2 regions of the Streptomyces sp. NPDC060000 genome follow, and region 1 is predicted to be linked to the other one. Evidence: predicted binding sites of a transcription regulator. Region 1 holds the regulator's gene; the other holds the start of a gene.

Region 1 (10,161 bases):
TGAGCTGTGACATCCCCTAAGGGGAGTAACGGGGCGGGATTCGATGGTCCGTCAGGGGAGCGTCATCAGGGATGTAGGGGTTGCAGCCCCAGCCGTTCGTAGGGGGCTGTAGGGGGCCGTAAGGGTTGTAGGGGTTGTAGGGGTTGTAGTGGGTGCAAGGGTGGGAGGCGGCGTGGGACGGCGACGCCCCCGGGTCCGGGTGGGGACACGGGGGCGTCGGTACGGCGTTCGTACGGCGTCCGTACAGCGTGGTTCGGCCGTTCGGGCTACTTCACCGGCTGGGGCTCCGGCTCGCTCTCGGTCTCCGCCTCGCCCGCCGGGGGCTCGTCGGCGGCCGGGGTCTTGACCGACTCCAGCAGGAGCTGGGAGACGTCGACGACCTGGATGGACTCCTTGGCCTTGCCGTCGTTCTTCTTGCCGTTGACCGAGTCGGTCAGCATGACGAGGCAGAACGGGCAGGCCGTGGAGACGATGTCGGGGTTGAGGGAGAGGGCTTCGTCGACGCGCTCGTTGTTGATGCGCTTGCCGATCCGCTCCTCCATCCACATCCGCGCGCCACCGGCGCCGCAGCAGAAGCCGCGCTCCTTGTGGCGGTGCATCTCCTCGTTGCGCAGACCCGGGACGCTGGCGATGATCTCGCGCGGGGGCGTGTAGATCTTGTTGTGGCGGCCCAGGTAGCAGGGGTCGTGGTAGGTGATGATCCCTTCGACCGGGGTCACCGGGATCAGCTTGCCCTCGTCCACCAGGTGCTGGAGCAGCTGGGTGTGGTGGATGACCTCGTAGTCACCGCCGAGCTGCGGGTACTCGTTGCCGATCGTGTTGAGGCAGTGCGGGCAGGTCGCGACGATCTTCTTCGCCGACCTGGGCTTCTTCGACTCGGGCGTGACGTTGCCCTCGTCGTCCGTCTCCTCGCCGAAGGCCATGTTCAGCGCGGCGACGTTCTCCATGCCGAGTTCCTGGAACAGGGGCTCGTTGCCCAGTCGGCGGGCGGAGTCACCGGTGCACTTCTCGTCGCCGCCCATGATCGCGAACTTCACGCCCGCGATGTGCAGCAGCTCGGCGAAGGCCTTGGTGGTCTTCTTCGCGCGGTCCTCGAGGGCGCCGGCGCAGCCGACCCAGTACAGGTACTCGACCTCGGTGAGGTCCTCGATGTCACGGCCGACGACCGGGATCTCGAAGTCCACCTCCTTGGTCCACTCCAGGCGCTGCTTCTTCGCCAGGCCCCAGGGGTTGCCCTTCTTCTCCAGGTTCTTGAGCATCGTGCCCGCCTCGGACGGGAACGCCGACTCGATCATCACCTGGTAGCGGCGCATGTCGACGATGTGGTCGACGTGCTCGATGTCGACCGGGCACTGCTCGACGCAGGCGCCGCAGGTGGTGCAGGACCACAGGACGTCCGGGTCGATGACGCCGTTCTCCTCGGCGGTGCCGATGAGCGGGCGCTCGGCCTCGGCCAGCGCGGCCGCGGGCACGTCCTTGAGCTGCTCCTCGGACGCCTTCTCCTCGCCCTCCATCGACTTGCCGCCGCCGGCCAGCAGGTAGGGGGCCTTGGCGTGCGCGTGGTCGCGCAGCGACATGATCAGCAGCTTGGGGGAGAGGGGCTTGCCGGTGTTCCAGGCGGGGCACTGCGACTGGCAGCGGCCGCACTCGGTGCACGTGGAGAAGTCCAGCAGGCCCTTCCAGGAGAACTGCTCGACCTGGGAGACGCCGAAGACGTCGTCGTCGCCGGGGTCGGTGAAGTCGATCGGCTTACCGCCGGACGTCATCGGCTGGAGGCCGCCCAGGGCGGTGGCGCCGTCGGCGTTGCGCTTGAACCAGATGTTCGGGAACGCCAGGAAGCGGTGCCAGGCCACGCCCATGTTCGTGTTGAGCGAGACCACGATCATCCAGATGAACGACGTCCCGATCTTGATCATCGCGACGAGGTAGACCAGGTTCTGGAGCGCGGTGACGCTCAGCCCCTTGAAGGCCAGCACGAGCGGGTACGAGGCGAAGTAGCCGGCCTCGTAGTGATCCACGTGGTGCAGCGCGCCCTCGAGGCCCCGCAGGGTGTAGATGGCGAGGCCGATGGTGAGGATGACGTACTCGACGAAGTAGGCCTGGCCGGCCTTGGAGCCGGCGAAGCGGGACTTGCGGCCGGCGCGGGAGGGCAGGTTCAGCAGCCGGATCGCCATGAGGACGGCGATGCCCAGGATCGTCATCACGCCGATGAACTCGATGTAGAGCTCGAACGGCAGGAAGTCGCCGACGAACGGCAGGACCCAGTCGGCCTCGAAGAGCTGGCCGAAGGCCTGGGCGAGGGTCGGTGGCAGTGTCAGGAAGCCGATGGCCACGAACCAGTGGGCGAAGCCCACGATGCCCCAGCGGTTCATCCGCGTGTGGCCGAGAAACTCCCGCACCAGTGTCACGCTGCGCGCGTAGGGGTTGTCTGTCCGGGCTCCTGCGGGCAGCGGCTGTCCCAGCTTGAAGTACCGGACGAACTGGCCGATGGCACGCGCGATCAGCGCGACGCCGACCGCGGTCAGAAGCAGCGACACGATGATCGCGGCGAGTTGCATTCGGGGGCTCCTCGGGCCTGCGAGGGAAATTACTAAGCGGTAACTTATGCAGTCCGTTTGAGACTACCCCGTATTCTCCGCCGCACTGTAGCGGGATGCGGAGTGATCTCAGTCGCTCAGGGTTGCCTCAGGATCCGATCGGTTCGGGTCACTTGCGGGCCGGCTCCATGACTGGGGGCCAAGGGTGGCTTGGTCGTAAACTCGGCCGTGTTATTCGTACCAAATTGGTACATTTATGACTAATTTATATCCGTGCTCTACGGGATCGTCGCCGCCATCACCGCCCTGTTCCTCGCCGCCGTCCTGGCCGCGCTGCTGCGTGTGCCCGCCCTGCGTCTGGGGCTGCTCGACCGACGGCAGCGGCAGCGACGGGTGCCTCTGTTCGGGGGTGCCGCCGTGGTGCTCGCCACCTGTCTCGTGGCCGTCGCCGGGGACTGGACGGGCATCGCCCCGCTCGGGGACGGCATCGAGGTGCTGCTCACCGCGGGGGGCGCCGTGGCCGCGCTGGGGCTCGTGGCGGACGTATGGCGGCTGAACGCGCGGTTCCTGGTGATCGGTACGGCCCTCGCGGCCGCCTTCGTGGTGCCGTACGGCGACACCGGGGTGATCGCGGGAGTCGCGGGCGTCGGCTGGATCACCTTCGTCGCCCTCGCCTTCCGGTCGCTCGACCACGCCGACGGGGTGGCCGGGACCGTCGGGGTGGTCACGGCCTTCGGGGTGGCCGCCTGCGCCGCCGTCGAGGTGATGGACGGGCTGGCGGTGCTGCTGAGCGTGTTCGCCGCCGCGCTGACCGGGTTCCTGATGCACAACTGGCCGCCCGCGCGTGTCGCCCTCGGGGCGTGCGGGTCGCTCTTCGCCGGCTTCCTGCTCGCCGCGGCCGCCGTGACCGCCCGCGCGGGACACGATCCCGTCGTCGGCGCGGGCGTGCTGCTCGCGCTCACCGCGGTCGCCGGGGCCGACGTCGTCCTGGTCGTGCTGTCGCGGCGGCTGGCCCGGCGGCCGCTGCTGCGCTGCGGGTCCGACCATCTCGCCCACCGGCTGCGGCGGCTCGGGCTCACGGCCCAGGGGGTGACCGTCCTGCTCGGTGTCGCGGCCTTCGCCGCGGTGCTCGTCGGGGTGTTGGTGCACTCCGGGTGGATGGATGTACGGGCGGTGTTGTGGGTGGCCGGCGGGGCACTCGTCGTCGTGTTCGGTCTGCTGCGGGTCGCGGTGTACGGCCCGACGCGCGCGCGTGGCCGTCGCCCCGGACGGGCTGGACGCACGCCACGCGCGCGTGGCCCTCGCGGGGCCCGTACGGCCGGAGTTGCCCGCGGGGCCGGTGGTGGCGCCGGCGGGACCTTCGGGGCTGGTGGACATCAGGAGGGTCGTCCCGCGCCGCGTCCCGGGGCGGGTTCCGCGCCCGTGTACGCGCCCCGGCGTCAACCTGAGGACCATGCGCACCACCCCGAATCCTCGGATCGGCGGGCCGGGCGCTCCGTATCTCCGCAGGTCAACGCTTCCTTGCGCGTAAGGAACGGATAAGAGTTGAGTGAGTTGGACTCAGGTCTGTTGACCGCACGGTGAGTGTCGTGCACACTTGAGTCCGTTCCACTCAAGTCAGCTGGAGGAAGATCACCATGGCACGTGCGGTCGGCATCGACCTGGGCACCACCAACTCCGTCGTAAGTGTTCTGGAGGGCGGCGAGCCCACCGTCATCACCAACGCCGAGGGTGCCAGGACCACGCCGTCCGTCGTCGCCTTCGCCAAGAACGGTGAAGTGCTCGTCGGCGAGGTGGCAAAGCGCCAGGCAGTCACGAACGTGGACCGGACCATCCGCTCGGTGAAGCGTCACATGGGCACGGACTGGTCGATCGAGCTCGACGGGAAGAACTTCAACCCGCAGCAGATGAGCGCGTTCATCCTGCAGAAGCTCAAGCGCGACGCGGAGGCCTACCTGGGCGAGAAGGTGGCCGACGCGGTCATCACCGTCCCGGCGTACTTCAACGACTCCGAGCGTCAGGCGACGAAGGAAGCCGGTGAGATCGCCGGTCTCAACGTCCTTCGCATCGTCAACGAGCCCACCGCGGCCGCGCTCGCGTACGGCCTCGACAAGGACGACCAGACGATCCTCGTCTTCGACCTCGGTGGCGGCACCTTCGACGTGTCCCTCCTGGAGATCGGTGACGGCGTCGTCGAGGTGAAGGCCACCAACGGCGACAACCACCTCGGTGGTGACGACTGGGACCAGCGTGTCGTCGACTACCTGGTGCAGCAGTTCAAGGCCGGCCACGGTGTGGACCTCGCCAAGGACAAGATGGCGCTCCAGCGTCTGCGCGAGGCCGCCGAGAAGGCGAAGATCGAGCTGTCCTCGTCCACCGAGACCTCGATCAACCTGCCCTACATCACGGCGTCCGCCGAGGGCCCGCTGCACCTGGACGAGAAGCTCACGCGCGCCCAGTTCCAGCAGCTGACGGCCGACCTGCTGGAGCGCTGCAAGACGCCGTTCCACAACGTCATCAAGGACGCCGGCATCAACCTCTCCGAGATCGACCACGTCGTTCTCGTCGGTGGTTCGACCCGGATGCCCGCCGTCGCCGAGCTCGTCAGGGAGCTGACCGGCGGTCAGGACGCCAACAAGGGCGTCAACCCGGACGAGGTCGTCGCCATCGGCGCCGCGCTCCAGGCCGGTGTCCTCAAGGGTGAGGTCAAGGACGTCCTGCTCCTCGACGTGACCCCGCTGTCCCTCGGTATCGAGACCAAGGGCGGCATCATGACCAAGCTGATCGAGCGCAACACGACGATCCCGACGAAGCGTTCGGAGATCTTCACGACGGCCGAGGACAACCAGCCGTCGGTGCAGATCCAGGTCTACCAGGGTGAGCGCGAGATCGCGGCGTACAACAAGAAGCTCGGCATGTTCGAGCTGACCGGTCTGCCGCCGGCCCCGCGTGGCGTCCCGCAGATCGAGGTCGCCTTCGACATCGACGCCAACGGCATCATGCACGTCACGGCCAAGGACCTCGGCACCGGCAAGGAGCAGAAGATGACCGTCACCGGCGGCTCCTCGCTGCCGAAGGACGAGGTCGACCGCATGCGCCAGGAGGCCGAGCAGTACGCGGACGAGGACCACCGTCGTCGCGAGGCCGCCGAGGCCCGCAACCAGGGCGAGCAGCTCGTCTACCAGACGGAGAAGTTCCTCAAGGACAACGAGGACAAGGTCCCGGGCGAGGTCAAGACCGAGGTCGAGGCCGCCGTCGAGGAGCTGAAGGCCGCGCTCAAGGGCGAGGACACCGCCGAGATCCGCACGGCCACCGAGAAGGTCGCCGCGGTCTCGCAGAAGGTCGGCCAGGCCATGTACGCCGACGCCCAGGCCGGTCAGTCCGCCGACGCCCCGCAGGCCGACGCCCCGAAGGCCGACGACGACGTGGTGGACGCCGAGATCGTGGACGACGAGCGCAAGGACGGTGCCGCGTGACGGAGGAGACTCCGGGCTTCGAGGAGAAGCCCGACGTCCCCTCCGGCGCCACCCCTGAAGACGCCGAGCCGAAGACCGCTCCCTCCTCCGCTTCGGCGGCGGGGGCGGCCCCGGCCGGGGACGCGAACCAGACAGCCGGTCTGGTGGCCCAGCTGGACCAGGTGCGCACCGCCCTCGGTGAGCGCACCGCCGACCTCCAGCGCCTCCAGGCCGAGTACCAGAACTACCGCCGCCGGGTCGAGCGCGACCGGATCGCGGTCAAGGAGATCGCCATCGCGAACCTCCTGACCGAACTCCTGCCCGTACTCGACGACATCGGCCGCGCGCGGGAACACGGCGAGTTCGTCGGCGGCTTCAAGTCGGTGGGCGAATCGCTGGAGACCGTCGCGGCGAAGATGGGCCTCCAGCAGTTCGGCAAGGAGGGCGAGCCCTTCGACCCGACGATCCACGAAGCCCTGATGCACAGCTACGCGCCCGACGTCACCGAAACGACGTGCGTGGCGATTCTCCAGCCCGGGTATCGGATCGGCGAGCGCACCATCCGCCCCGCGCGGGTGGCCGTGGCCGAACCGCAGCCCGGTGCGCAGGCGGTGAAGGCCGACGAGGCCGAGGCGGCGGGCGACGACAAGGAGAGCGGTGGCCCGGACGAGGGCTGAGCTCGAGCGGATGATCGGGTGGAAGGAGGGACGTCGAGGATGAGCACCAAGGACTTCGTCGAGAAGGACTTCTACAAGGTCCTCGGCGTCCCCAAGGACGCCACCGAGGCCGAGATCAAGAAGGCGTACCGGAAGCTCGCCCGCGAGTTCCACCCGGACGCCAACAAGGGCAACGCCAAGGCGGAGGAGCGCTTCAAGGAGATCTCCGAGGCGAACGACGTCCTCGGTGACCCCAAGAAGCGCAAGGAGTACGACGAGGCGCGCGCCCTCTTCGGCAACGGCGGCTACCGCCCGGGGCCGGGCGCGGGCGGCTCCTTCAACTTCGACCTGGGCGACCTCTTCGGAGGCGCCCAGGGCGGCGGTGCCCAGGGCGGCTTCGGCGGCGGTATCGGGGACGTCTTCGGCGGCCTGTTCAACCGTGGCGGGCCCGGCACGACCCGTACCCAGCCCCGGCGCGGCCAGGACATCGACACCGAGGTCACCCTGACCTTCGCGGAGGCGATCGAGGGCGCGACGGTCCCGCTGCGCATGTCCTCGCAGGCTCCCTGCAAGGCGTGTTCGGGGACGGGCGACAAGAACGGCACCCCACGGGTGTGCCCGACCTGTGTCGGCACGGGCCAGGTGGCGAGGGGTTCGGGCGGCGGTTTCTCCCTGACCGACCCCTGCCCGGACTGCAAGGGCCGGGGCCTGATCGCCGAGCATCCCTGCCTGGACTGCAAGGGCAGCGGCCGCGCGAAGTCGTCGAGGACCATGCAGGTCCGCATCCCCGCGGGGGTGACGGACAGTCAGCGTATCCGGCTGCGCGGCAAGGGCGGCCCGGGCGAGCGCGGCGGCCCGTCGGGCGACCTGTACGTCGTCGTCCACGTCGGCGCGCATCCGGTGTTCGGCCGCAAGGAGGACAACCTGACGGTGACCGTGCCGGTGACGTTCACCGAGGCGGCGCTCGGCGGCGAGATCAGGGTGCCGACGCTCGGTGGACCGTCCCTGACCTTGAAGCTTCCCCCCGGCACGCCCAACGGCCGCACCATGCGGGCGCGGGGCAAGGGCGCGGTCCGCAAGGACGGCACCCGCGGCGACCTGTTGGTCACCGTCGAGGTGAGTGTTCCGAAGGACTTGTCGGGGAAGGCTCGTGACGCGCTGGAGGCGTATCGCGAGGCGACCGCGGGCGAGGACCCGCGGGCGGAGCTGTTCGAGGCCGCGAAGGGAGCTTGAGCGTGATGGACGGCCGTCGGCGTAACCCGTATGAACTGACTCAGGAGACTCCGGTCTACGTCATCTCGGTGGCGGCCCAGCTCTCCGGCCTGCACCCGCAGACGCTGCGTCAGTACGACCGTCTGGGCCTGGTCTCCCCCGACCGCACCGCCGGCCGGGGCCGCCGTTACTCGGCCCGCGACATCGAGCTGCTGCGCACGGTGCAGGCCCTGTCCCAGGACGAGGGCATCAACCTGGCCGGCATCAAGCGGATCATCGAGCTGGAGAACCAGGTGGCCGCGCTCCAGGCGAGGGCCGCGGAGCTGGAGGCCGCGCTGGACGGCGCGGCCACGGCCATGCAGCAGCGGGAGGCAGCCGTGCACGCCTCCTACCGGCGCGACCTGGTGCCGTACCAGGAGGTGCAGCAGACCAGCGCGTTGGTGGTCTGGCGGCCGAAACGGCAGCCGTCCGCCGACTGAGATGAGCCAGGGGAACGGGCCCGGAGTTTCGACTCCGGGCCCCTTCCTGTTCCTGTTCCTGTTCCCGTTCTGGCACTTGCTCCTGCTCCTGCTCCTGCTCCTGCTTCTGCTCCTGCTCTTGCTCCTTGTCCCTCCGGCGTGTCGTCCACGGCCCGTCAGTCGCCCATGTCGACGCCCGGCTCGGGCCGCTCGTGGCCGGGCGGCTGTGGCTGGGGTTCCTGGGCGGGGGCGGGCGGGCGGCCGACGCCGCCCTTGGGTACGCCCAGCTGCCAGAGGTGCGAACCGGAGATGCCCGGGGCGGGGGACGGAGCCGGCCTGGGGGTCTCGGCGGTGGGGGATGGGGCTGTGGCCGGTTCGGGGGCGAGGGCGGTGACGGGCTTCGGACCCCGTTCCGTCGCCTTGGTCTGTTCCGTGGCCTCGGTCTGTTCCGTGGCCTTGGTCTTTTCCGTCGTCTCGGTCCGTTCCGTCGTCTCGGCCTTCTCCTGGGGCGGGGCGGGGTATACGGGGCCTGCGGCCGGTGCTTTCGTCGTCTCCGTCGCCCCCCTGGCCTCCGTCGCCCCCCTGGCCTCCGTCGCCCCCCTGGCCTCTGTCGCTCCCCTTGCCTCCCGCGCCTCCTGCGCCTCCTTCGCCTCCCGTGCTCCCCTCGGCTCCGTCGCTTCCGTCGCTTCCGTCGCTTCCGTCACCTGGCCCAGGTCCGGGCGCTGCCAGCGTTCCGGGACGGTCGACAGTCGTCGTACCGCTTCGGGGTCGCCCGCCGCTGCCGCCGCGACGGCGCGTGCGCGCAGGGCGCTCTGGCGGGCGATCGGGGAGAAGCCGGGGGCCGCGTTGCCGGTCTCGGACGGCAGACCGCGGGCGCCCATCCCGTTCAGCGCGCCCTGAACTCCCGTCTCCGGGGCGAAGATCTCTCGCGGCAGCTGCCAGGAGGCCGCGCCGTCCACGTCGACGCGGTGTTCCCTGCCGTCCACGGTGAAGGTGAGGCCGTAGCCGATGTACTGGTCGTCCTTGTCGAACAGCAGGTCCCCGGAAATCTCCCCGCCCCGGTCGCGCACCTCGTTGGCGAGGACCTGGAGGGCGGGCGGGAGCGGGTTGGTGCGGCCGAGGCTGGAGACGTAGCCGTCGGCCCGGGCCGTCTTCCGTTCCGCGGTGGCCTCGTCCACGTACTCCGCCTGGAACCAGGTCTCGCCGTTCTCGTGCCGGTAGGTCTCTATCGCGCCCACCTCCGCCCGGCCGATCGTCAGACGCGGGTCCTCGCCCGTGCCGTACCGGGCGAGCATCTCCGGGTACTGGACCTGGTGCTGGAGCGCGGCCGGCGGCCTCGAGCCGACGATCGTGACCCGAGCGTCGGGATTCTCCCGCAGGATGATCTCGGCGTTGGCGACCCCGGTGCCGCCGGACCCCGCGATGATCCAGTGCTGGGCGGCGTGCGGGTCGAAACGGTTCTCGGCGACCTCGTCGCCCAGCAGCGCCCGGCCCTCGGCGGCCTCGCGCGCCGCCTCCCACTTCCGGGTCGCGTCGAGGGCGGTGAAGCAGTTGTCCAGGCGGGCGGTGGCATCGGTGTCCAGGCCCGCCGTGAGGGCGTCCTTCAGCGAGGACGACTCCAGGGCGCCGAGCACGGTCCGGGCGTCCGCGCCGCCCCGCTCGGCCTGGGTCAGCCAGGAGCGCAGCTCGCCCGCGCGGGCCACTCCCTGTCCTTCCAGCTCCCGCAGCCGGTCACCGATCAGCCGTACGGCCTCGCTCCGGCTCTCCACCCCGGTCCGGCCGCGCGGCATGCCCGGCACCACGTCCGGCGTGAGGCCGGTCGCGACGCTCGGCGTCCCGTCGC
Region 2 (10,161 bases), on a different contig from region 1:
CTTGATCGAGAACGGGCGTACGTGGCCCCAGGACTCCCCGGTTCCGGGAGCGGGGCTTCTCGGTCCGTCCGGCCCGGAGCTCATGGCGTCGGCGTCTCCAGTGCGTAGCCCACCCCGTGCACCGTGCGGATCCGTTCGGCGCCGATCTTCCGCCGCAGCGCCTTGATGTGGCTGTCGACGGTACGGGTGCCGGAGGCGTCCGCCCAGTCCCAGACCTCCGCGAGGAGCTGCTCACGGGAGAGCACCGCGCGCGGGGTGTTCGCCAGGCAGACCAGCAGGTCGAACTCGGTGGGCGTGAGGTGCACGTCCTCCGAGCGGACCCGCACCCGGCGCTGCGCGTGGTCGATCTCCAGCTCGCCGAGCCGCAGGATCCCGCTGCGCGGCGTCGTCGCCGCGATCGCCGCCCGCTCCACCCGGCGCAGCAGTACGTGCACGCGTGCCGCCAGCTCCCGCATCGAGAACGGCTTGGTCATGTAGTCGTCGGCGCCCACGCCGAGCCCGACCAGCATGTCGGTCTCGTCGTCGCGCGCGGTGAGCATGAGCACCGGCACCGGACGGGCGGCCTGCACACGGCGGCAGACCTCCAGACCGTCGAAGCCGGGCAGCATGATGTCGAGGATCAGCAGGTCGGGCTGCCAGGCCTCTGCCGTGTCGACGGCCGCCGGGCCGTCACCCGCCGTTTGCACGAGGAATCCCTCGGCGCGCAGGCGGGCCGCGATGGCGTCGACGATCGTCGCGTCGTCCTCGACCACCAGAACGCGCCGCTGCGCGCCCGGTGTGGCTGTCGCCGTGCTGTTGTGTGCGGTGTGTGTCTGCTCCATCGCCCGCCCCTGAGTGTGCTTTCCGGAACCAGTGGGGTGATCCCATGTCTGCGCATGACTGCGGTTGACGCGTAAATGATCGGCGTCAGGGGTGCAGCGTACGGGGAGTCACCACGGCTTTGCTATCCAGGCCTGACGGCGAGGTGTACGACGTCCGGCACGCCTCGGGCAACCGGGATCTCTTCGGTACGCACCTGTTGGAACCCGGCATTCCGCATGGTTCCCTCGAATTCCGGAGAGGGACGGGCCGACCACACCGCCAGTACCCCACCGGGTCTCAACACCCGTGCGCAGCCAGCCAGTCCGGCCGCGGAGTAGAGGCTGTCGTTGCCCTCGGTGACGGTCCAGCCGGGCCCGTTGTCGATGTCGAGGCACATCGCGTCGAATGTGTCGCATGTCTCATTGACGTAGTCGAGCAGATCCGCCTCGACGATCTCGGACCGGGAGTCGGCGAGGGCGTCCGCCGACAGCGCGGCCAGCGGGCCGTCGAGATGCCAGTCGATGACGGCGCGCTCGCGCTCCACGACCGTGACCCCGCCCCAGCGGGGATCGGCGGTGGCGTGCGCGAGGGAGAAACCGACACCGAGGCCGCCGATCAGCAGGTCCGGCGAGGGGCGGCCGTCCAGCGCGGCCAGCGCGGCGTCGACCAGCAGCCGTTCCGAGCGGCCGTCCGAGGTGTCCATCAGGAAGCAGCCGTTGGCGATGATCTGGAGCAACTCCCCGTGCCGGCGCAGGACGACCTCACCGTAGGGGCCCTCGCGACGGTCCAGCACAACGGGTGCGTCGGGGATGTCGTACGGGATGGGCATCGGCCCATCCTGGCACTTCCCTGGCCGTTCGTTGAGGGAATTCCGTGTGCTGCGGATGGGATTGACGTATGTCCGTTCGGAACGGGTTGGCGGCACGTACGGAACGTTTAGGAGTCGGCCGGGAGAAGCCTCAGAGCTTGCTGTGAATCCGCTCAGGCGTGGCGTCGGTCACAGACAGCGGACAGCCGCGGCGCGAAAAGTGAGGTGAAACGGAAGGAGGGCCTCACGGTGGAACGTACGGCCGCACCCACGAGCCCGCCCCCGCCCGATGTCCGCGGGCTGCTGGACGGCATCCCGGCCCAGCACGCCCCGCCCCGCACCGTGCCGCCCGTTGCACCGCCCGCCGTGCCGCCCGTTGCACCGTCCGCCGTGCCGTCCGTTGTACCGCCCGTTGTGCCGCTCGCCCTGCCGCTCGTAGGGGCGGCCCCCCGCCGCCGGTACCGGGTCCCCGCCCCCTTCGCCCTCTCGTACGCGGCCGTCCTCGCCGTCACCTCCTATGTCACCGCGCACGCCGACCCGGCCCTCGTGCACGCCCTGCACCAGGGCTCGAGCACCGATGTCGCCCATCTGGTGCGGACACCCGTACTGGTGCTGGTGGCCAGCGCGCTGTGGGTGGCGGGCGGCTTCGCCTCCCCGTTCACGGTGGGCTTCCTGGTGGTCCTCACCGCGCTGGAGCGGCGCATCGGCGGCGTCCGTACGGCCGTCGTCTTCCTGCTCGGGCATGTCCTGGCCACCCTCGCGACCGAGGTCCCGGTGGGCCTGGCGGTGCTCGCCGGCCGGCTGCCCGACAGTTCGCTGCACCGTCTCGACTACGGCATCAGCTTCGGCGTCGCCGCGAGCGTCGGCGCCCTGGCGGGCCTGCTCGGGCCGTGGCTGCGCGGGCCGCTCCTCGCCGCCTTCGGCGGGATGCTGCTCCAGGACCTGATCGCCTTCACCGACCCGCTGACGAACTGGGGGCACCTGATCGCACTGGCGATAGGCGTCGCCACCTGGCCGTGGATCCGGCGCTGGGGCAGGGCCTGACCGCTGCCCGGCTCACGGCGACCAGACGTACGGCGTCATCTTGGTGAGCGTGCGGAAGCCCATCCCGCGCAGCAGGGGCGCGCTGTCGGCCGAGGCGTCCACATGCAGGTACGGGATCCCGTGGGCGGCGGCGAGGACGAGGCGGGCGGCCACGAGGGCCCGGTAGATGCCCCGGCCACGCCACCCGGCGAGCGTCGCGCCGCCCAGCAGCGTGCCGAACTCCGTGCCGGGGCGCACCGACAGCCAGCCCGCCGAGACCAGCACGCCGTCCGCCTCGGCGACCAGCACGACGGTGTCCCGCGGGGCCGCGGCGACCCGCGCGATCAGATCGCCGCCGAGGCCGCTCAGGTCCACGCCCCAGACCGCCGACTGCAGCGCCGCGACGGCGAGCAGGTCGGCGTCGTCGGTGACCCGGCGCAGCGTCACGCCCGGCGGCAGCGGCGGCTCGGCCCGGTGTACGGCCGTGTGCGCGACGACGGCGGCCAGGACCGTCTCCTGCGGCCCGGGCGCGAAGCCCGCCGCGCGCAGCCGGTCGGGGAGGTCGGCCGGGGTGTCGTGGCCGCGCATCCGCCATTCCACCGCCTCGCCGCGTGCCGCGAAGAAGTCCCGCTGCCGGGCGATCAGTTCGTCCAGTTCGCTGCCGCGCAGCCCCAGCTCCCGGGGTGCGGTCACCAGCGCCCGCAGCGGGCCCGCGATACGGGTCAGCGGACCGTCGGGAGGGTGGGTGACCGCGGTCGGCGGAGCGCCGCGCAACTGGGCGTCGTACGCGGCGAGCAGCGTCTGCGTGTCCGTCATGAACGGTGACGTTAGTCGTCGGTCATCGGTCGTCGGTCGCCGGTCGCCGGTCGCCGGTCGGGTCGTCGGGGTCGGTCGTCGGTCGTCAGTCGTCGAACTGGACTGTGCCGTTCTCGTGGAGGGTCGGGTGGAGCTTCATGGGGCCGTACTCGTCGACGTCCGACGGGCGGGGCGGCTCGGGGCCGTCAGGGCCCAGGCGGACCATCCGTTCGACGCGGCAGATCCGGAACAGGCGGCCCTCCACCCTCGCCTCGTCGGCCCGCCCGGCGGCCCGGAACGCCTCCGCGGCCCGTGCGTAGAGAACCTTCTTGTGTTCGTCGAAGCGGTAGAGCATCGCCCAGACGCGGGCCATCCCCTCGTACAGCGAGCGGCGCGCCTCGTGCGGGGTCGCCGCAAGCGACCCGCACGGGGTCCAGCCGGAGTCGTCGCGTTCGGCCACCGAGAAGCCGACGGGGAGGCGCACCACGTCCGGATGGGTCCGGGCCGCCCACTCGGAGTCCGCGCGCACGTCGGAGGGGAAGCGGGCGCCCGTGTACGTGAAGTCGCGCAGGCCCAGCCGGAGGGCGCCCGCCATCGGGCCCTCGTCGCGGTCGGGGTCCAGGACGTAGCCCACGTCCGGTGAGGGGGCGGCGCCCGGGTCCTCCCACGAGGGGTCCGGGGGCTCGAGGTCGGTGGGCCGGGGCGGCTCCAGACCGTCGTCGCCGGTCCGGGCGAACTCGTCGCCGCGCACCACCCGGTAGCGCACGCCCAGCGCCTCCACCTCGTCGGCCGGAGCCCGCTCCAGCACGGCCACGGCCGCCAGCAGCTCACGCCGGACGGCCGGGTCGTCGGGGCCGTCCTTCGCCTTGAACCACAGGTGCGAGTTCAGCCCGTCGCGGGCCTGCTGGGGCATGCCGTCCACCACCGGCTTCAGCAGCCGCCAGCCCGGCTCGGCGGCGGCCGGGTCCCGCGCGGCGATACCGAAGACGGGTCCGCGCAGCGCGATGTGCGGATAACGCCGCGAGGCCTCGACGGCGTCCGCCTCCGTTACCCAGGCGACGGGGTCGTCACGGCGGACCAGGTCGGCGTGGAGGGCGTCGAGACGTCGCTTCCAGTCATCGGTCATACGCGCATTGTGGTCGGGGTGGCAGGCCGCTTCGGGGTGAATGCCGGAAGTGGGCGGGGTACGGGGAGGGGGCGCGAGGGGCGTGCCCCGTCGTGCGGCACCGAAGGGTGCGCCCTCTCGGCCGCCGGACGTCACCCCCGTGTGTCTCCCGTGAACTCGGCGCTGGTCAGCGCTGACTCGACGCGCCAGCCCAGGGACTCGTACAGTGCCCGCCCCTCGGGTGTCGCGCCCAGGACACCGGTCCGGGCGCCCTGTTCGGCCGCCGCGCGGTGGAGCGTCCGCATGACGAGGGCGCCGAGTCCGCGGCGGCGGTGGCCGGGGGACGTCTCGATCTGGTCGACGACCGCCGTCGCGCCGGTCGGGGCGATCTGGCCGCGCGCGGCCAGGGAGCCGTCCGGGGCGGCGATCATGGTGCGGGTCACGCCGCCGCGCGACCAGGTGCGCGTCCGGTAGCCGGCGGGGGTGGAGCCGGGTGGGGCGTCCGTGAGCGGGGCCGTCATCAGGAAGCCGGCCTCGGGGTCGATCCACCAGCCGGGCCCCAGCCAGGGCCCGGCCACCGCCGGATCGGCGAACACCTTCAGCCACACGCCGGCCCCGGTCACCGCGCCCGCCACCTTACGGACGGCCGGCCCGGTAACGGCGTCGTCCGTCGTACCGAGCACGTGCCGGGTGACGTGATGGATTCCCGTTCCCACGTCGACGGTCCAGCCCCACGGCTCGGCCACGGGCGGCGCCGCCCCGCGCGACACGACCCAGCCGTCCACCCATGCCTGGACGAACCGATTCATATGGACCCCCTGGTAATAGTCTCGAAGGCTTGATGCCTATTACCGCTGACCGTATGTCCGAAGCGCTTCGGGGCGACAGCCGTGATCGCCCACAGCGAACGGGACGCATCGCGGGGAACAATCGCGGACTCACGTGCATTGAGTCGGCATAGCTCAACTTGACTGCCGAAGGGGAGATCATGGCATCGACGTCCGCTCCGCTCATCCTGCCCGTACTGCCTCTCGACGACGAGGTCGTGCTCCCCGGCATGGTGGTTCCGCTGGACCTCAACGACACCGACGTGCGCGCCGCGGTGGAGGCCGCTCAGGCCGCCGCCCGTTCGGAACCCGGGAAGCCCCGCGTACTGCTGGTGCCGCGCATCGACGGGACGTACGCGAGCACCGGTGTGCTCGGCACCGTCGAGCAGGTCGGCCGACTGGCCGACGGCGACCCGGGCGCGCTGATCCGCGGCCGCGGCCGCGTACGGATCGGCGCCGGCACCACCGGGCCGGGTGCGGCCCTGTGGGTCGAGGGGACGACGGTCGACCAGGCCGTCCCCGAGCCGCTGCCCGGTCATGTCGCCGAACTCGTCAAGGAGTACAAGGCGCTCGCCACCGCCTGGCTGCGCAAGCGCGCCGCCTGGCAGGTCGTCGACCGCGTCCAGGCCATCGACGACGTCTCCGCGCTCGCCGACAACTCCGGCTACTCGCCGTTCCTGACCACCGAACAGAAGGTGGAGCTCCTGGAGACCACCGACCCGGTGGCCCGGCTGAAGCTCGCCACCCAGCAGCTGCGCGACCACCTCGCCGAACAGGACGTGGCCGAGACCATCGCCAAGGACGTCCAGGAGGGCGTCGACAAGCAGCAGCGCGAGTTCCTGCTGCGCCGCCAGCTGGAAGCCGTCCGCAAGGAGCTGCGCGAACTCAACGGCGAACAGGAGGGCGAGGAGTCCGACGACTACCGGGCCCGCGTCGAGGCCGCCGACCTGCCCGAGAAGGTCCGCGAGGCCGCCCTCAAGGAGGTCGACAAGCTGGAGCGGTCCAGTGACCAGTCGCCCGAGGGCTCCTGGATCCGCACCTGGCTGGACACCGTCCTCGAACTCCCGTGGAACGAAAGGACCGAGGACCGGTACGACATCCAGGGCGCCCGCGCCGTCCTGGACGCCGAGCACGCCGGCCTGGACGACGTGAAGGAGCGGATCACCGAGTACCTCGCCGTGCGCAAGCGGCGCGGTGAGCGCGGCCTGGGCGTCGTGGGCGGGCGGCGCGGCGGTGCCGTGCTCGCGCTCGTCGGCCCGCCCGGCGTCGGCAAGACCAGCCTCGGCGAGTCCGTCGCCCACGCGATGGGCCGCAAGTTCGTCCGTGTCGCCCTCGGCGGCGTCCGGGACGAGGCCGAGATCCGCGGCCACCGCCGTACGTACGTCGGCGCGCTCCCCGGCCGGATCGTACGGGCGATCAAGGAGGCCGGGTCGCTGAACCCGGTGGTGCTCCTCGACGAGATCGACAAGGTGGGATCCGACTTCCGGGGCGACCCGGCGGCCGCCCTGCTCGAGGTCCTGGACCCGGCGCAGAACCACACGTTCCGCGACCACTACCTGGAGGTCGAGCTCGACCTGTCGGACGTGGTCTTCCTCGCCACCGCCAACGTGCTCGAAGCCATCCCGGAGGCCCTGCTCGACCGTATGGAGCTGGTCCGCCTCGACGGCTACACCGAGGACGAGAAGGTCGTCATCGCCCGTGACCACCTGCTCCCGCGCCAACTGGAGCGGGCGGGCCTCGACAAGGACGAGGTGGCCCTCGACGAGAGCGCGCTGCGCAAGCTCGCCGGCGAGTACACCCGCGAGGCGGGGGTGCGCACCCTGGAGCGGTCCATCGCGCGGCTGCTGCGCAAGGTCGCGGCCCAGCACGAACTGGGCCAGCGGGAACTGCCGTTCACGATCCGTGACGAGGATCTGCGCGCTCTGATCGGCCGGCCGCACCACGTGCCCGAGTCCGCCCAGGACCCGGCCGAGCGCCGGACCGCGGTGCCCGGTGTCGCGACCGGTCTCGCGGTCACCGGCGCCGGTGGTGACGTCCTCTTCGTCGAGGCGTCGCTGGCCGACCCGGAGACGGGCGCGGCGGGCCTGACCCTCACCGGTCAGCTCGGCGACGTGATGAAGGAGTCGGCGCAGATCGCGCTCAGCTTCCTGCGCAGCCACGGCGCCGAACTGGAGCTGCCGGTGGGCGACCTGAAGGACCGGGGCGTGCACATCCACTTCCCGGCGGGCGCGGTCCCCAAGGACGGCCCGAGCGCCGGCGTCACCATGACGACGGCCCTCGCGTCCCTGCTGTCCGGGCGGCTCGTCCGCACCGACGTGGCGATGACCGGCGAGGTCTCCCTGACCGGCCGGGTCCTGCCGATCGGCGGCGTGAAGCAGAAGCTGCTCGCCGCGCACCGGGCGGGCGTCACCACGGTGATCATCCCCAAGCGCAACGAGCCCGACCTGGACGACGTCCCGGCGGAGGTGCTGGACAAGCTGGACGTCCACGCCGTCACGGACGTCCGCCAGGTCCTGGAGCTGGCGCTCGCGCCCGCCACGAGCGGTGCGGCGTCGGAGGTCCCGGTCGCGGCGTGACGACCGCGCCCCCCGGCGGGGCGCCGTCCGCGGTGATCGGACGGGGAGGGCCCGGGTCCTGTGACGGAGACCCGGGCCTTCCCCGTGTCCGGCGCGCAGCCCTGGGCACCGCCACCGGCCCGGGCCTGCGAAATACTGAGTGAGCTGCACCGATGGCAGCGACCGGCGAGATCAGGGGTGCTGACGTGCACGAGGACACAGGCGGCGAGACACCGTCGCGTGGTGTGGAGCAGGGCGACCGGGAGTTCCTGTCGCTGGAGCGGGAGCTCACGGTGCTGCTGCGCCGCGCCCGCGCCAATCAGGGGGAGATGGCCCGCGAGGTCCACCCGGACCTGGAGCCCGCCGCCTACGGGCTGCTCGTCCGGCTCGAGGAGTGCGGCCGTCAGCGCGCCACCGAACTGGCCGGCTACATCGGCATCGGCAAGGCCACCATGTCCCGCCAGCTGCGCGCCCTGGAGCAGCTCGGCCTGATCGCCCGTGCGCCGGACCCGGCGGACGGGCGCGCCTGGCTGGTCGACCTCACCGAAGAGGGCCGGGTACGGGTGAGCCGGGTCCGCGAGGCCCGCCGCGAGCGGTACGTCAGCCACTTCTCCGACTGGGACCGCAGAGAGGTGGGAGAACTGGCCCGGCTGCTCGGCCAGCTGAACCGGGGCATGGAGAAGTGACCCGCAGATGACCTGGAGGGGACCCGGAGGGCACTCCGGCACCCCTCACAGTTCCACGCACACCACTGTCGCGTCGTCGTGCGTCTTCGCCCGGCGGAGCAGGGGCCGTCCGGCGCGGTCGTCCGCCCGCTCCAGTGCCCGGACCCGCTCCACCAGCGCCCGCGCCCCTTCCTCGTCGACGAGGGCGAACAGGTCGGTCCAGCCGCCCTTGCGGAACAGCTCCGCCCAGCGGGTGGCCCCGTCCGACAGCGCGGCCAGCGAGCGGACCTCCCCGCGCGGCACGCTCCCGGTGACCGCGCGGGCGGCCACGCCGGGGTCGGCCGCGGCCGTGAAGAACCCGCCCTCCCGGTTGCGGAGCGTGCCGTCGACGACCTCGGCGCTCCGCAGCAGGGCGCGCGGCAGGCGGGCCAGCCGGTCGTCCTGGACGGGCGTGACCGTGCCGTCCGGGGCCGCCAGCAGGAGCGTCGCGTCGCACAGGAGCAGGTACTCGACGGTCCGCGGCGACCAACGCGCCAGGACCACGGTGGCCTGAGGGGTGCGCGGGTGAGAAAGGTCACAGGTCCCCGCATGGGCCCCGGCGGTGCGCGCGATGGCCCGGGCGAGCGCCTCGGCCAGCGGAACATCCGGGAGTGAAACGGTCAGTTCGGTCAGGGCGCCGCCCAACCGCGCGGTGAACCAGGCGACCGAATGCAGACAGCCCGCGCCGTCCGGCGGCGGCGTCACTCCGTCCAGGAGGACGAGCGAACCGCCCTGCCCGGAGGCGGGAAGTCCGACGCTCGCGAAGTCCTCGTTGGGGCGGGCCGGATCGCCGGCCTCCGACACAAGTTCCGTGCGCATTCGGCCAGTCTGCACGACCCCTTCACAGCCTTCGCGGAAGGCTGGCATTGTTCCCCGAACTTACGTACCACCGCAGGTCAGACGCCTGGTTTGGGCGGGAATGAAGCACTCCGGGAAGACGTGGCGGCGAATACTGTCAAAGCACGCCGCCCACGTCCAACCGGCCAGCCGCGCAAGGCCGCTGCACACGCCGGAGGAACTTGCCCGCCCGCTCCTCTCCGATGTTCACTCCTTCGGGTGGCGGGGCAAGCGATGCACGGCCCCTGCCCACCGGCACTGGGAGGGTCGGGAACCGTACCGGACGTACGCACCAGTTGACGGAGCGTCACTTCCGGCCCATGGCACACGAGTCAGGAATGCGAGCACCGGTGCAGAAGTCGCGGCCTCGGCGTACGGGCAGGCAGACGGCCTCCGAGGGGGGCGCGGAGCGCACCCCTGTCGGCAAGGGCCGTCCGACCCATGTACGCAACCGGCTGATCGTCGCGGTGGCCGTCGTGGCCGCCGCCATCGCCGGGGCGGGCGCCCCCTCCATCCTCGCCGCCTCCGGGCAGCTGAAGGACTCCCAGGACCTGGTCACCCTGGCCGAACAGACCCAGGACGCCCTCGCCCTCGCCCAGTCCCTGGCCGACGAGCGCGACGAGGTCACCACCTACGTGGCGGCCGGCCGGGTGAAGTCCAAGGCGCCCTCCACGCAGGGCAGCGCCCGGGTGGACCGGCAGTCGCG

What was found. The regulator HspR, encoded in region 1, represses chaperone genes until heat shock. The targets are predictions, from matches to a motif close to TTGAGNNNNNNNNNCTCAA.
Region 2: a site for HspR is predicted at 5,480-5,498, ahead of lon (endopeptidase La). Genes of this name have one in related genera too.

The regions. Positions count from the first base shown of each region.
Region 1 covers NZ_JBHWUU010000058.1:46,241-56,401, reverse strand. The annotation lists gene ACFWBB_RS27870 (Yip1 family protein) at 1-13, opposite strand, end outside; gene ACFWBB_RS27865 (heterodisulfide reductase-related iron-sulfur binding cluster) at 267-2,558, opposite strand; gene ACFWBB_RS27860 (MraY family glycosyltransferase) at 2,811-4,079, shown strand; gene dnaK (molecular chaperone DnaK) at 4,175-6,013, shown strand; gene grpE (nucleotide exchange factor GrpE) at 6,010-6,669, shown strand; gene dnaJ (molecular chaperone DnaJ) at 6,709-7,881, shown strand; gene ACFWBB_RS27840 (heat shock protein transcriptional repressor HspR) at 7,887-8,339, shown strand; gene ACFWBB_RS27835 (hypothetical protein) at 8,495-10,161, opposite strand, start outside.
Region 2 covers NZ_JBHWUU010000037.1:69,647-79,807, reverse strand. The annotation lists gene ACFWBB_RS20760 (ATP-binding protein) at 1-84, opposite strand, end outside; gene ACFWBB_RS20755 (response regulator transcription factor) at 81-821, opposite strand; gene ACFWBB_RS20750 (spermidine synthase) at 944-1,630, opposite strand; gene ACFWBB_RS20745 (rhomboid-like protein) at 1,859-2,653, shown strand; gene ACFWBB_RS20740 (GNAT family N-acetyltransferase) at 2,666-3,448, opposite strand; gene ACFWBB_RS20735 (DUF5954 family protein) at 3,534-4,553, opposite strand; gene ACFWBB_RS20730 (GNAT family N-acetyltransferase) at 4,685-5,341, opposite strand; gene lon (endopeptidase La) at 5,521-7,935, shown strand; gene ACFWBB_RS20720 (MarR family winged helix-turn-helix transcriptional regulator) at 8,121-8,600, shown strand; gene ACFWBB_RS20715 (hypothetical protein) at 8,646-9,437, opposite strand; gene ACFWBB_RS20710 (nitrate- and nitrite sensing domain-containing protein) at 9,794-10,161, shown strand, end outside.